Regions from separate parts of the Streptomyces sp. NPDC058373 genome, predicted to be linked through region 2. Evidence: predicted binding sites of a transcription regulator. Region 2 holds the regulator's gene; each other region holds the start of a gene.
What was found. Region 2 encodes HrcA, which represses chaperone genes, less so after heat shock. Its sites were predicted from a motif close to TTNGCACTCNGNNNNNCNGAGTGCNAA; they were not measured.

Region 1: the regulator HrcA is predicted to act here: its motif matches at 1,754-1,780, upstream of groL (chaperonin GroEL).
Region 3: the regulator HrcA is predicted to act here: its motif matches at 2,334-2,360, upstream of groES (co-chaperone GroES).

Annotation. Positions count from the first base shown of each region.
Region 1 is NZ_JBHXJE010000065.1:9,260-14,115, forward strand. Features, by position in the region: gene thrC (threonine synthase) at 1-434, shown strand, start outside; gene ACFWMZ_RS26295 (MoaD/ThiS family protein) at 501-779, shown strand; gene ACFWMZ_RS26300 (cold-shock protein) at 1,233-1,436, shown strand; gene groL (chaperonin GroEL) at 1,969-3,591, shown strand; gene ACFWMZ_RS26310 (50S ribosomal protein bL37) at 3,825-3,902, shown strand; gene ACFWMZ_RS26315 (hypothetical protein) at 4,037-4,522, opposite strand; gene ACFWMZ_RS26320 (hypothetical protein) at 4,730-4,856, shown strand, end outside.
Region 2 is NZ_JBHXJE010000030.1:32,321-37,176, reverse strand. Features, by position in the region: gene hemW (radical SAM family heme chaperone HemW) at 1-656, shown strand, start outside; gene ACFWMZ_RS18035 (hypothetical protein) at 662-823, shown strand; gene ACFWMZ_RS18030 (DUF3097 domain-containing protein) at 832-1,665, opposite strand; gene ACFWMZ_RS18025 (MBL fold metallo-hydrolase) at 1,675-2,412, opposite strand; gene hrcA (heat-inducible transcriptional repressor HrcA) at 2,634-3,650, shown strand; gene dnaJ (molecular chaperone DnaJ) at 3,651-4,793, shown strand.
Region 3 is NZ_JBHXJE010000070.1:11,188-16,043, reverse strand. Features, by position in the region: gene ACFWMZ_RS26895 (SAM-dependent methyltransferase) at 1-926, opposite strand, end outside; gene ACFWMZ_RS26890 (polysaccharide deacetylase family protein) at 1,076-2,023, shown strand; gene groES (co-chaperone GroES) at 2,509-2,817, shown strand; gene groL (chaperonin GroEL) at 2,975-4,597, shown strand; gene ACFWMZ_RS26875 (SDR family NAD(P)-dependent oxidoreductase) at 4,687-4,856, opposite strand, start outside.

The DNA of each region.
Region 1 (4,856 bases), on a different contig from region 2:
GCGCCCAGGCCGAGGGGTGCTCGCCGGTCTCCACCGCCTACAAGGCCGGGCACGACGTGGTCCGGCCGCAGAAGCCCGACACCATCGCCAAGTCGCTGGCCATCGGCAACCCGGCCGACGGCCCGTACGTCCTGGACATCGCCCGCCGCACCGGCGGCGCCGTCGAGGACGTGGACGACGCGCAGGTGGTCGACGCCATCAAGCTGCTCGCCCGTACCGAGGGGATCTTCGCGGAGACCGCGGGCGGCGTGACCGTCGGCGTCACCCGCAAGCTCATCGAGGCCGGGCTGCTCGACCCGTCCCTCACCACCGTCGTCCTCAACACCGGCGACGGCCTCAAGACCCTGGACGCCGTGGCGCCCACCACCGGGCCGACCGCGACCATCCGGCCCGACCTGGACGCGTTCCGCGCCGCCGGTCTCGCCACCTCCTGACGCCGTCGCCCGCGCGTTCCCGACGCGCCCACCCGTCCCGCCGCCCAGCTCCCGGAAGGCTGTCCCATGAGCGTCAACGTCCGCATCCCCACCATCCTGCGCACCTACACCGGCGGCCAGTCCGAGGTCGCCGCCGAGGGCGCCACCCTCGCCGAGGTCATCGCCGACCTGGAGAAGAACCACTCCGGCATCGCCGCCCGCGTCCTCGACGACCAGGGCAAGCTCCGCCGCTTCGTCAACGTCTACGTCAACGACGACGACGTCCGCTTCGAGCAGGGGCTTCAGACCGCCACGCCCGACGGCGCCGGCGTCTCGATCATCCCGGCGGTCGCAGGCGGCTGCTGAGCCCCGCGCCGCGCCCGCGCGGCTCCGCTCCGTCCCGCACCACCGAATTGCCCTCTCCGTTCCTTTCCCTCACCGGAAAGCGGAGGGGGCAATTCTGCAGGGTTGAGCGCGATAGAGTTGGGGAACAGGCTCCGGCGTTTGTGCCAGGAGCATATGAGGCGCCGTTCTTTCCGCGACAAGAAGCAGCCAAAGTGACCCGGCTGTTCGCCCCCTTGCGCGCCTTTTGCCGGGCCCGACTTGCCCGGAACTCCGGCGCATCCTCCCGGTTCCGCCCTTCCCCGGCGCCCGGATTTCTCGTCCGACTGACCTGTTGCAGACGGCAGTTGGGCAGATACATTCAGCGGCGGTCGACGCGTTCCGGCGCACACCCCCGACCGCGGGTTGGGGGGTGAGGTCTGACCCGGGTCCGCGAAGTGCGGGCCTGTGCAAGGGCCAGTAATAGGGGAGTTAGGCATGGCTCAGGGCACCGTCAAGTGGTTCAACGCGGAGAAGGGCTACGGCTTCATCGCGGTCGACGGTGGTGCGGATGTTTTCGTCCACTACAGCGCGATCCAGATGGACGGCTACCGCACCCTTGAAGAGGGTCAGAGGGTCGAATTCGAGATCTCGCAGGGTCAGAAGGGGCCGCAGGCGGACATGGTCCGTGTGGCCGCCTGAGGCGCCGACCGCACCACACTCACCAGAGGGCCCGCCCCCGAACAGGGGGCGGGCCCTCTGCTTGCCGCGCGCCCACGACCCACCTCGGCGCCGCCCCGCGCCGCACGGGGGCCTCAAGCGCCGGCCGGGCTATGACAGCCAGGCCGGCGCTTGAGGCCATCAGTGACGCGCGCCGGTGAGCGGACAGGGCGGCACAAGACAGCCCGGCCGGCGCGTGAGGCCGTCTTTCGAGCCCGGCCGGCGCCTGAGGCCACCTCGGACCCGGCGCCGAAGAGCCGAACCAAACCGGGGGCGCGGGGCCCAAGGGCCCCTAGCGCCTTGCACTCTCCTACCCCGAGTGCTAATTATTGGCGTTAGCACTCTCCGAGTGAGAGTGACAGAAGGACCGGGTCGGTGAGGCCCGCAGGCCACGCGGGGCAAGGAACCGCGAGGCAGGCAGGCCGTCCGTCGCGGGCGCCAGCACGGTCCGGAGTATCCACCCTCCCCCAGACAGAGTCCGGGGGGACCCCCAGTCCTGGGAGGACCACTTCACATGGCCAAGATCATCGCGTTCGACGAGGAGGCGCGGCGCGGTCTCGAGCGCGGGATGAACCAGCTCGCCGACGCCGTCAAGGTCACCCTTGGCCCCAAGGGCCGCAACGTCGTCCTCGAGAAGAAGTGGGGCGCCCCCACGATCACCAACGATGGTGTCTCCATCGCCAAGGAGATCGAGCTCGAAGACCCCTACGAGAAGATCGGCGCCGAGCTGGTCAAGGAGGTCGCGAAGAAGACGGACGACGTCGCCGGTGACGGCACGACGACCGCGACCGTCCTGGCCCAGGCGCTCGTCCGCGAGGGTCTGCGCAACGTCGCCGCGGGTGCCAACCCGATGGCGCTGAAGCGCGGCATCGAGAAGGCCGTCGAGGCCGTCTCCTCCGCCCTGCTGGAGCAGGCGAAGGACGTGGAGACGAAGGAGCAGATCGCCTCCACCGCCTCCATCTCCGCCGCCGACACGCAGATCGGCGAGCTCATCGCCGAGGCGATGGACAAGGTCGGCAAGGAAGGCGTCATCACCGTCGAGGAGTCCCAGACCTTCGGTCTGGAGCTGGAGCTCACCGAGGGTATGCGCTTCGACAAGGGCTACATCTCGGCGTACTTCGCCACCGACATGGAGCGGATGGAGGCGTCGCTCGACGACCCGTACATCCTCATCGTCAACTCCAAGATCGGCAACGTGAAGGACCTCCTCCCGCTGCTGGAGAAGGTCATGCAGTCGGGCAAGCCGCTGCTGATCATCGCCGAGGACGTCGAGGGCGAGGCCCTGTCGACCCTGGTGGTCAACAAGATCCGTGGCACCTTCAAGTCCGTCGCCGTCAAGGCCCCGGGCTTCGGCGACCGCCGCAAGGCCATGCTCGGTGACATCGCCATCCTCACGGGCGGCACGGTCATCTCCGAGGAGGTCGGCCTCAAGCTGGAGAACGCCGGTCTCGACCTGCTGGGCCGCGCCCGCAAGGTCGTCATCACCAAGGACGAGACCACGATCGTCGACGGTGCCGGCGACAGCGAGCAGGTCAACGGCCGCGTCTCGCAGATCCGCGCCGAGATCGAGAACAGCGACTCGGACTACGACCGCGAGAAGCTCCAGGAGCGTCTGGCGAAGCTGGCCGGCGGCGTGGCCGTCATCAAGGCCGGTGCCGCCACCGAGGTGGAGCTGAAGGAGCGCAAGCACCGCATCGAGGACGCGGTGCGCAACGCCAAGGCCGCCGTCGAGGAGGGCATCGTCGCCGGTGGTGGCGTGGCTCTGCTCCAGGCGTCCTCGGTCTTCGAGAAGCTGGAGCTGGAGGGCGACGAGGCCACCGGTGCCGCCGCCGTCAAGCTGGCCCTGGAGGCCCCGCTCAAGCAGATCGCCGTCAACGGCGGCCTGGAGGGCGGTGTGGTCGTGGAGAAGGTGCGCAACCTCGCCGTCGGCCACGGCCTCAACGCCGCGACCGGTGAGTACGTCGACATGATCGCCGAGGGCATCCTCGACCCGGCCAAGGTGACGCGCTCCGCGCTCCAGAACGCCGCGTCGATCGCCGCCCTCTTCCTCACCACCGAGGCCGTCATCGCCGACAAGCCGGAGAAGTCCGCCGCCGCCGCCCCGGGTGGCATGCCCGGCGGTGACATGGACTTCTGACCGGACTCGCCTCCGGTCGGCCCGTCCGACACCACGCCCACCGGGGCGGTGTCCCTCCTTGGAGGGATGCCGCCCCGGTGGCGTTGGTGCCGCCCGTCCGCGAAATCGCCTCCGGCACCCGCCATGTGCGAGGCTGGACCCGGCCTGACGGCCACCCTGACCGACCCGCGCTTGGGAGCCGACAGGTACTCGCCCGGAGGCGAACAAGCGCTCAAGAGATAAGGAGCGCGGCTATGTCCTCCAAGCGTCGCCGTAAGAAGAAGGCCCGCCGCAAGAACGGCGCCAACCACGGCAGCAGGCCGCAGTCCTGACTTCCGTGCGGTGGTCCTGAGGCAAGGGGGTCGCCCCCGAGGGCCCGGGATCACCCACGCGCCCCCGTCACCCGCCACCGGCGGATGGCGGGGGCGCCGTGCGTTCCGGGGCGTGCGGGGGCGCGGGCCCTTGCTCAGCAGGGCCCGTCCTCGGCGGAGACATGGAGGATCGGCCGGTCCACGGCCGTGTCGTGGCCCTCGTACACGTGGAGGCAGTACGCGGCGGAGGTGCCGGAGCCGGTGACCGTGTACGCGGTGCGGTCCGGGCCGGTGCCGCGGTGGGCGGAGGCGCCGATGAAGGGCGTGCCCGGCTGCCGGTCGACGGCTTCCTCCAGGGACCAGGCGTAGCCGAGGTCGGAGTGGTGGGCGTGCGGGGCCCGGTCCATCTCCTCGGCGGCCGCGTAGACCGCCTCCCGCAGTTCCTCGCGGCTCCAGCCCCCGCTGTCCTGGAGGTGGAGGATGACGCCGAGCGCGACCAGCGGTGCCAGGACGATCAGGGCGAGGCCCACCGGATTGCGGTGGTTGTAGACGTACCGGGTGCCGCCCGGGGCGGGTGTGAAGACCGGCTCGTACGGTTCGTCCGCCCCGTCGGGGGTGGCACCGGGGCGGGTCGTGGTCATGGCGACCATCCTGCGGTACGCGGGCGTGCGGCGACCCGGCGGGGGTGTGCGGGGCGGTCACCCGGACCGCTCCGTGCGCCGTCGCCACCCCCCGGTGTGCCCGCCGCTACCCCCGGATGTGGGGAGGAGCGCCACTGTCGGGGGCATCGGCGCGTTGAACACGCTGTGTGGGCTATCTCACTACAGAGCGTGGACGATGGAGAGGGAGTGAGCGCCGTGAAGGGCACGGAGGCGCACCGCAGGACCACCGACCGGGTGGGGGCCGCCGAGGAGGCGGTGCACCGGCTCCGCGCCGAACTGACGAAGGCCGGGATCACCCTGCCCTCGCTGGGGC
Region 2 (4,856 bases):
ACCTCGACCTGATCTACGGCACCCCCGGCGAGAGCGACGACGACTGGCGCGCCTCGCTGGACGCGGCCATCGGCGCCGGGCCCGACCACGTCTCCGCGTACGCCCTGATCGTGGAGGAGGGCACCGGCCTCGCCCGCCGCATCCGGCGCGGCGAGGTGGCGCCCACCGACGACGACGAGCACGCCGACCGGTACCTGATCGCCGACACGTTGCTCGCCGAGGCCGGGTACCAGTGGTACGAGGTCTCCAACTGGGCCACCACCGAGGCGGGCCGCTGCCTCCACAACGAGCTGTACTGGCGCGGCGCCGACTGGTGGGGCGCGGGCCCCGGCGCCCACAGCCACGTCGGCGGCGTCCGCTGGTGGAACGTCAAGCACCCCGGCGCCTACGCCGCCGCCCTCGCCGACTCCCGCTCACCCGGCGCCGGACGCGAACTCCTCACCGCCGAGGACCGCCGCGTCGAACGCGTCCTCCTGGAACTCCGCCTCGCCGACGGCTGCCCCCTCGACATCCTCCACCCGGCGGGCCTGGCGGCCGCCCACCGCGCCCTGGCCGACGGCCTCCTCGCCGAGCAGCCCTTCGCCGAGGGCCGCGCCGTCCTCACGCTGCGGGGCCGGCTGCTGGCGGACGCGGTGGTGCGGGACCTGGTGGACTGACCGCCTTGCCCCTCGCGCGGGTGTACGGCGAGGGCGAGCAGGCCGACTACCGGCTGGAGCAGACGTACTCCTTCGGGCTGGACGTGCCCCTGCCGCTGCTCGACGTCGTGCTGGAGACGGGCGACTTCCCGACTCTGCCGCCGGTCAAGCGCCACCGGCGGCCCTGAGGCGTCGCCTATCCGTCCTCAGCAGGTGCCGTCACGAAGTCGATCAGTTCCTCGACCCGGCCCAGCAGGGCCGGCTCCAGGTCCTTGTAGGTGCGGACCGCGGGGAGGATGCGGCGGTGCCAGGCCGCGCCGGTGTCGGTGGGCCAGCCCAGCGCGCGACAGGTGCCGGTCTTCCAGTCCTGACCGCGCGGGACGTCGGGCCAGCCGGGAATGCCGACCGAAGCGGGCTTCACCGCCTGCCAGATGTCGATGTACGGGTGGCCGACGACCAGCGCGTGCGGGCTGCTGACGGCGGCCGCGATACGGGACTCCTTGGAGCCGGGGACCAGGTGGTCGACGAGGACGCCGAGGCGGGCGTCGGGGCCCGGGGCGAAGGACTCCACGATCGCGGGCAGGTCGTCGACGCCCTCCAGGTACTCCACGACGACGCCCTCGATGCGCAGGTCGTCGCCCCAGACCCGCTCGACCAGCTCGGCGTCGTGGCGGCCCTCCACGTAGATACGGCCCGCCCGCGCCACCCGCGCCCGCGCGCCCGGCACCGCCACCGAGCCGGAGGCGGTCCGCGACGGCCCGGCGGGGGCCTGCCCGGCCTTCGGGCGGACCAGGGTGACCGGGCGGCCCTCCAGCAGGAAGCCGCGCTCCACCATGGGGAAGACCCGGTGCTTGCCGAACCGGTCCTCCAGGGTGACCACTGGGCCCTCGGCGGACTTCTCGCAGCGGATCACCGCGCCGCAGAAGCCGCTGGCGGGCTCCTCCACGACGAGGTCGGGGAGCGCCTCGACCTCGGGGGCGGGCGTCCGCTTCTTCCACGGCGGGGTCAGATCCGGCTGGTAGCTGCGCATGGGCAGACGTTATGACAGGGCGAACCGGCGGGCCAGCTCATCACGTTGGGCCCGCACGAACGCCGCACCGACGGCCGCCCCGTGCCCGGGCACGTAGACCGCGTCCGGGCCACCGAGCGCCAGCAGCCTCTCCAGCGCCTCCGGCCAGCGCGCGGGCACCGCGTCGGCCCCCGCCTGCGGCTCGCCGGACTCCTCGACCAGGTCGCCGCAGAAGACCACGTCGGGGGTGCCCGGCACCAGGACGACCAGGTCGTGGCCGGTGTGGCCGGGGCCCAGGTTGGCGAGGACGGCCCGGTGGACGCCGCCCAGCTCCACCACGGCCTCCCCGGAGACCGCGTGGCGCGGCACCACCAGGGCGTCGGCGGCCTCGCCCGCCTCGCGGGGGGACAGCCCGTGGCGTACCGCGTCGGCCTCCAGCGTGTCGGTGTGGGTGAGGACGGCGTCGAGGCCGACGGCGCCGTGGACCTCCGCGCCCGCGAAGGCGGCGGCGCCGAAGACGTGGTCGAAGTGGGCGTGGGTCAGTGCCAGATGCGTCACACGCCGGACCCCGCGCTCGCGCAGGACGCGCTCGGCCGAGCGGCGCAGCAGGGCGCCCTCGCGCAGGGAGGCGCCCGCGTCCACCAGCAGGGCGCCGGACGGGCCCACGACCAGCCCGGCCGTCGCGTCCCAGCGGGGCAGCCGCAGCCGCCCGACGCCGGGGGCGAACCACTCCCAGCCGGGTCCGCGCGCGGTCTCGTACGCGTTCATCGCCTCATCACCCCTCCACCTTCTCAGGCGACGCGACGGCATACCCGGCGGTACCGGGTGACTTCGCCGCCCGACCCGGGCCGTGTCCGCCCCGGCCTTGCCGCAGGTGTACCGGTCAGCCGTACACTGGTCGGCGACGTGGTTGGCACTCGCGCGAGGTGAGTGCCAGCAGAGACCCGCGGGGGACGCGGGAGGCGTGGCAGGCGACTGGGAGGTGCGCGGTGCTCAGCGAACGAAGGCTCGAAGTGCTGCGCGCGATCGTCCAGGACTACGTGGGCACCGAGGAGCCGGTCGGCTCGAAGGCGCTGACCGAGCGCCACCAGCTCGGCGTCTCCCCGGCCACGGTCCGCAACGACATGGCCGCGCTGGAGGACGACGGGTACATCGCCCAGCCGCACACCAGCGCGGGGCGCATCCCGACCGACAAGGGGTACCGCCTCTTCGTCGACCGGCTGGCCGACGTGAAGCCGATGACGGCGCCCGAGCGGCGTGCCATTCATCACTTCCTCGACCAGGCCGTCGACCTGGACGACGTGGTGGCCCGCACGGTGCGGCTGCTCGCGCAGCTCACCCGGCAGGTCGCCGTGGTGCAGTACCCGTCACTGACCCGGTCCACGGTCCGGCACGTGGAGCTGCTGTCGATGGCCCCGGCCCGGCTGATGCTGGTGCTGATCACCGACACCGGGCGGGTCGAGCAGCGGATGATCGACTGCCCGGCGCCGTTCGGCGAGTCCTCCGTGGCCGACCTGCGGGCCCGGCTGAACAGCCAGGTCGCGGGGCGGCGCTTCGCCGACGTCCCGCAGTTGGTGCAGGACCTTCCGGAGGCCTTCGAGAGCGAGGACCGGCCCACCGTCTCGACGGTGCTGTCCACGCTCCTGGAGACCCTGGTCGAGGAGACCGAGGAGCGGCTGATGATCGGCGGCACCGCCAATCTCACGCGCTTCGGGCATGACTTCCCTCTCACCATCCGCCCCGTCCTGGAGGCGCTGGAGGAGCAGGTCGTCCTGCTCAAACTCCTCGGTGAGGCGAAGGATTCGGCCATGACCGTACGGATCGGTCATGAGAACGCCCATGAGGGCCTCAGCTCCACGTCGGTCGTCTCGGTCGGCTACGGTTCGGGACGCGAGGCAGTCGCCAAACTCGGCGTGGTCGGACCGACCCGCATGGATTACCCCGGAACGATGGGAGCGGTACGCGCAGTGGCACGTTACGTCGGACAGATCCTGGCGGAGTCGTAAGTGGCCACGGACTACTACGCCGTACTCGGCGTGCGCCGCGACGCTTCCCAGGACGAGATCAAGAAGGCATTCCGCAGACTCGCCCGCGAGCTGCACCCGGATGTCAATCCGGATCCCAAGACGCAGGAGCGCTTCAAGGAGATCAACGCCGCCTACGAGGTCCTCTCCGACCCGCAGAAGAAGCAGGTCTACGACCTCGGCGGCGACCCCATGTCGCAGAACGGCGGCGGAGGCGGCGCGGGCGGCTTCGGCCAGGGCGGCTTCGGCAACTTCTCCGACATCATGGACGCCTTCTTCGGCACGGCGTCCCAGCGCGGCCCCCGCTCGCGCACCCGGCGCGGCCAGGACGCCATGATCCGGCTCGACATCGAGCTGGACGAGGCCGCCTTCGGCACCACCAAGGACATCCAGGTCGACACGGCCGTCGTCTGCAACACCTGCAACGGTGAGGGCGCCGCCCCCGGCACCTCCGCGCAGACCTGCGACATGTGCCGCGGCCGCGGTGAGGTCTCCCAGGTCACCCGGTCCTTCCTCGGCCAGGTCATGACCTCCCGCCCCTGCCCCCAGTGCCAGGGCTTCGGCACCGTGGTGCCCACCCCCTGCCCGGAGTGCGCCGGGGACGGCCGGGTCCGCTCGCGCCGCACGCTGACGGTGAAGATCCCGGCCGGCGTCGACAACGGCACCCGCATCCAGCTCGCGGGCGAGGGCGAGGTCGGCCCCGGCGGCGGCCCCGCCGGCGACCTGTACGTGGAGATCCACGAGCTGCCCCACTCGGTCTTCCAGCGCCGCGGCGACGACCTGCACTGCACGGTCACCATCCCGATGACGGCCGCGGCCCTCGGCACCAAGGTGCCGCTGGAGACGCTGGACGGCATGGAGGAGATCGACATCCGGCCCGGCACCCAGTCCGGCCAGTCGGTGCCGCTGCACGGCCGCGGCGTCACGCACCTGCGCGGCGGCGGCCGGGGCGACCTGATCGTGCACGTCGAGGTGACCACGCCCGGCAAGCTCGACGCCGAGCAGGAGCACCTGCTGCGCGAACTGGCCAAGCTGCGCGGCGAGGAGCGGCCCACCGGCCAGTTCCAGCCCGGCCAGCAGGGCCTGTTCTCCCGCCTGAAGGACGCGTTCAACGGCCGCTCCTGAGCCGTCCGGACCCGCACGTTCCGGGGCCCGGCACCGCCTGACGGCGGGGCCGGGCCCCGAGGC
Region 3 (4,856 bases), on a different contig from region 2:
TCGAGCAGGTGGCCGCCGACCCGCTCGGCGACCTCCGCGACCTGGTGCGCGCGGATCACGGCGCCGTCCGGCTCGTAGAGGTAGCGCCCCACGGGGCCCGCCGCCACGTCCGGCGGCGGCTCGGGGCTCCAGAGCTGGTCGCCGGCGGGCAGCAGGGTGGCCCGGACCGAACCGGGTGCCGGGCGTACGCCCTCGGGCGCGTGGGCGCCGCCGAACCACAGCACGGCCTCCTTCACCTCCCCGCCGTACGAGATCCACTCGGCCTCGGCCTGCGGCGGGATCGTCTCGTGCGGGACGCCCGGCGCGATCTTCAGGGCGGCCGCGGGGGCGCGCAGCGCCGCCTCGACCGCCCAGGAGAGCGGCGGGGAGTACGCCTCGGGGTCGAAGACCCGGCCGCCGCGTCCGCCCCGGCGCGCGGGGTCGACGAAGACCGCGTCGCAGCCGGAGGTGTCCACCTCGGCCACCTCCGCCTCGCGGACCTCGATCAGGTCGGCCAGCCCCAGCGCCTCCGCGTTGGCCCGCGCCACGGCCGCCGTCACCGGATCCCGGTCGACCGCGAGGACCCGCACCCCGGCCCGTGCCAGAGCGATCGCGTCGCCGCCGATCCCGCAGCACAGGTCGGCCGCGGTACGGACGCCGAGCGCCGCCAGCCGGGCCGCGCGGTGGGCGGCGACCGCGGTACGGGTCGCCTGCTCCACGCCGTGCGGGGTGAAGAACATCCGGGCCGCGTCCGGACCGAACTTGACCGCCGCCCGCTGCCGCAGCCGCGCCTGTCCCAGCGCGGCCGAGACCAGCGGCGCCGGGTGGTCGCGGCGCAGCCGGGTCGCGGTGGCCAGCTCGTCGGCCGGGTCGTGCCCCGCGACGGCGTCGAGCAGGGCGCGGCCCTCGGGGGTGAGCAGGGCGGTGAAGGAGTCCAGATCGGTCACCCGGCCATTCTCCGGGAGGCGGGGGCGGCTCCACTCCGCCGGGGCGTACCCCGCCCCTCCCGCCCCCTGTCGGCCACTCGGTGGACCGGGGCCCGCCACTCGCGGTGTCGGGGCGGTGGGGGCGCGGGGCGCTGCCAGGATGCGGCCTCATGGGACAAGTACGACAAAAGGATCAAAGGGTCGGGTCGGGGCGCCGCTCTGGCGGCCTGCTGCGCCGCACCCGTACCGCCCGGCTCGTCGCCGCCGGGCTCACCGCCGCCGCGCTGCTCTCCGGGTGTGCCCTCGGCGCGGAGGGCGGGCCCGCGGGGGCGGGCGCACCGGGGGCCTCCGGGCAGCAGGGGCCCGCGCCGGAGACCAAGGCGGGACGGCTGGCCAAGAAGCAGGCCGCCATCGCCGCCGCCGCCCGGAAGTGGGGCCTGGCGCAGGTGCCGCTGACCGCGCCCGCCCCGCCCGAGGCCAAACCCACCCTCAGTACGCGCGACGGCTTCGAGGTCGCGGGCCAGGAGAACCTGCCGCACGTCTTCACCACCGTCCCCGTCAAGGAGCGGGTGGTCTTCCTGACCATCGACGACGGGGCCGAGAAGGACCCCGAGTTCCTGCGGATGATGGAGGAACTCGACATCCCCTACTCGGCGTTCCTCAGCGACTACCTGGCCAGCGAGGACTACGGGTACTTCCGCGCCATGCAGAAGCAGGGCACCGCCCTCCACAACCACACCCTCGACCACCCCTACCTGCCCGGGCTCTCCTACGAGGAGCAGCACCACCAGATCTGCGGCATGCAGGACACCATCGAGAAGCAGTACGGCAAACGGCCCCGGCTCTTCCGGCCGCCCTACGGCAACTACAACCAGGACACCCTCAAGGCGGCGAAGGAGTGCGGCATCGAGGCGGTCCCGCTGTGGAACGCCGAGGCGTTCACCGACCGGGTCGACTACCGCGAATGGGACCGGGATCTGCATCCCGGGGACATCATCCTCACCCATTTCCGGGGGACGGACGACTGGGACGGGAGCATGCCGGACATGGTGCGGCAGGCCATGAAGGTGATCACGGCGAAGGGGTACGCCGTGGCCCGGCTGGAGGATTACGTCTGAGCCTCGGCCCGGCCGACCTCAGCCCGGCCGACGCTTGAGGCCACATTTCAGCCCGGCCGGCGCTTGAGCCCGATGAGCCGCGGAGCGGCGAGTCTTCGGCCCGGCCGAGCCGGGTGGCCTCAAGCGTCGGCCGGGCTGGGTCTGGTGCGGCGCCGTGCGGCCGGGCCGGTCACTGATGGCCTCGAACGCGGGCCGGGCTCGGGGTGGCTGGGGTCGGGATCAGCCCCGGCGTGAGGGCCCGGTGGACGGCTGAGGTTCGGGCGGAGGGGCCCGTTCGCAGGCGGGCAAGTGCCGGCGCGCGCCGCGCGCATTGGCACTCCGCTTGACCGAGTGCTAATCGCGGTCATAGTCTCAGGTCTGGCACTCCCCGAAGGAGAGTGCCAACACAGCGACGGGCAGGTCCGGCACCCGCGACGACGGATCGACCTGGTCGCCACACTCAGATCAGTTAACCCCGTGAGATCTCCGAAGGGGGAGGTCGGATCGTGACGACCGCCAGCTCCAAGGTTGCCATCAAGCCGCTTGAGGACCGCATTGTGGTCCAGCCGCTCGACGCCGAGCAGACCACGGCTTCGGGCCTGGTCATTCCGGACACCGCGAAGGAGAAGCCCCAGGAGGGCGTCGTCCTCGCTGTGGGCCCGGGCCGCTTCGAGAACGGCGAGCGCCTGCCGCTCGACGTCAAGACCGGCGACGTCGTGCTGTACAGCAAGTACGGCGGCACCGAAGTCAAGTACAACGGCGAGGAGTACCTCGTCCTCTCGGCCCGCGACGTTCTCGCCATCATCGAGAAGTAGCAGGCCGGAGGCGTCCGGTCGCCAGACCGGACGGCAGACTCCACCTTTTTCCTGAAGCGCGCCCCTGGCCCCCGCGAGTGTTTGCCGGGTGGCGAGGGGCGCGTTTCATTTCGAGAGCGCGGCGGCAGGCCGCTCCGAGAGGATTCGAAAAGCTCCCATGGCGAAGATTCTGAAGTTCGACGAGGACGCCCGTCGCGCCCTTGAGCGCGGCGTGAACCAGCTCGCCGACACCGTCAAGGTGACCATCGGCCCCAAGGGCCGCAACGTCGTCATCGACAAGAAGTTCGGCGCCCCGACCATCACCAACGACGGCGTCACCATCGCCCGTGAGGTCGAGTGCGACGACCCGTACGAGAACCTCGGCGCCCAGCTCGTCAAGGAGGTGGCGACCAAGACCAACGACATCGCGGGTGACGGCACCACCACCGCCACCGTGCTGGCCCAGGCGCTGGTCCGCGAGGGCCTGCGCAACGTCGCCGCCGGTGCCTCCCCGGCCGCCCTGAAGAAGGGCATCGACGCCGCGGTCGCCGCCGTCTCCGCCGAGCTGCTCGACACCGCGCGCCCGATCGACGACAAGTCCGACATCGCCGCCGTCGCCGCGCTCTCCGCGCAGGACAAGCAGGTCGGCGAGCTCATCGCCGAGGCGATGGACAAGGTCGGCAAGGACGGTGTCATCACCGTCGAGGAGTCCAACACCTTCGGTGTCGACCTGGACTTCACCGAGGGCATGGCCTTCGACAAGGGCTACCTGTCGCCGTACATGGTGACCGACCAGGAGCGTATGGAGGCCGTCCTCGACGACCCGTACATCCTGATCCACCAGGGCAAGATCGGTTCCATCCAGGACCTGCTGCCGCTGCTGGAGAAGGTCATCCAGGCGGGTGGCTCCAAGCCGCTGCTGATCATCGCCGAGGACGTCGAGGGCGAGGCCCTGTCGACCCTGGTGGTCAACAAGATCCGCGGCACGTTCAACGCCGTCGCCGTCAAGGCGCCCGGCTTCGGTGACCGCCGCAAGGCGATGCTCGGCGACATGGCCACCCTCACCGGTGCCACCGTCATCGCCGAGGAGGTCGGCCTCAAGCTCGACCAGGCCGGTATGGACGTGCTGGGCACCGCCCGCCGCGTCACCGTCACCAAGGACGACACGACCATCGTGGACGGCGGCGGCAACGCCGAGGACGTCCAGGGCCGCGTCGCCCAGATCAAGGCCGAGATCGAGTCGACCGACTCGGACTGGGACCGCGAGAAGCTCCAGGAGCGCCTCGCCAAGCTGGCCGGCGGCGTCTGCGTGATCCGTGTCGGCGCGGCCACCGAGGTCGAGCTGAAGGAGCGCAAGCACCGTCTGGAGGACGCCATCTCCGCGACCCGCGCCGCGGTCGAGGAGGGCATCGTCTCCGGTGGTGGCTCCGCTCTGGTCCACGCCGTCAAGGTCCTCGACGACAACCTCGGCCGCACCGGCGACGAGGCCACCGGTGTCGCGGTCGTCCGCCGCGCCGCCGTCGAGCCGCTGCGCTGGATCGCCGAGAACGCCGGGCTTGAGGGCTACGTCATCACCACCAAGGTGGCGGAGCTCGACAAGGGCCAGGGCTTCAACGCGGCCACCGGCGAGTACGGCGACCTGGTCAAGGCCGGCGTCATCGACCCGGTCAAGGTCACCCGCTCCGCCCTGGAGAACGCGGCCTCCATCGCCTCCCTGCTCCTGACGACCGAGACCCTGGTCGTCGAGAAGCCGGCCGAGGAGGAGCCCGAGGCCGGTCACGGCCACGGGCACAGCCACTGAGGCTGACCCCTTCCGCAGCCGAGGCCCGGCTCCCCGTCGCGGGGAGCCGGGCCTCCGGCGTGCCCGGGACGCCGCCCGGGGCCAGGGGGCTACCGGGGCCCGTACTTGCGGCCGGTACGCGAGGTCATCCCCGTCAGCAGGGCGCGCGGGGTCAGCTTCACCAGGCCCATCAGCGCCTTGTAGCGCGGGTCCGGGATGGAGACCGTACGGCCCCGGGCCAGGTCGGCGAGGGCGGCGGCGACCAGCTTGTCCGCGTCGA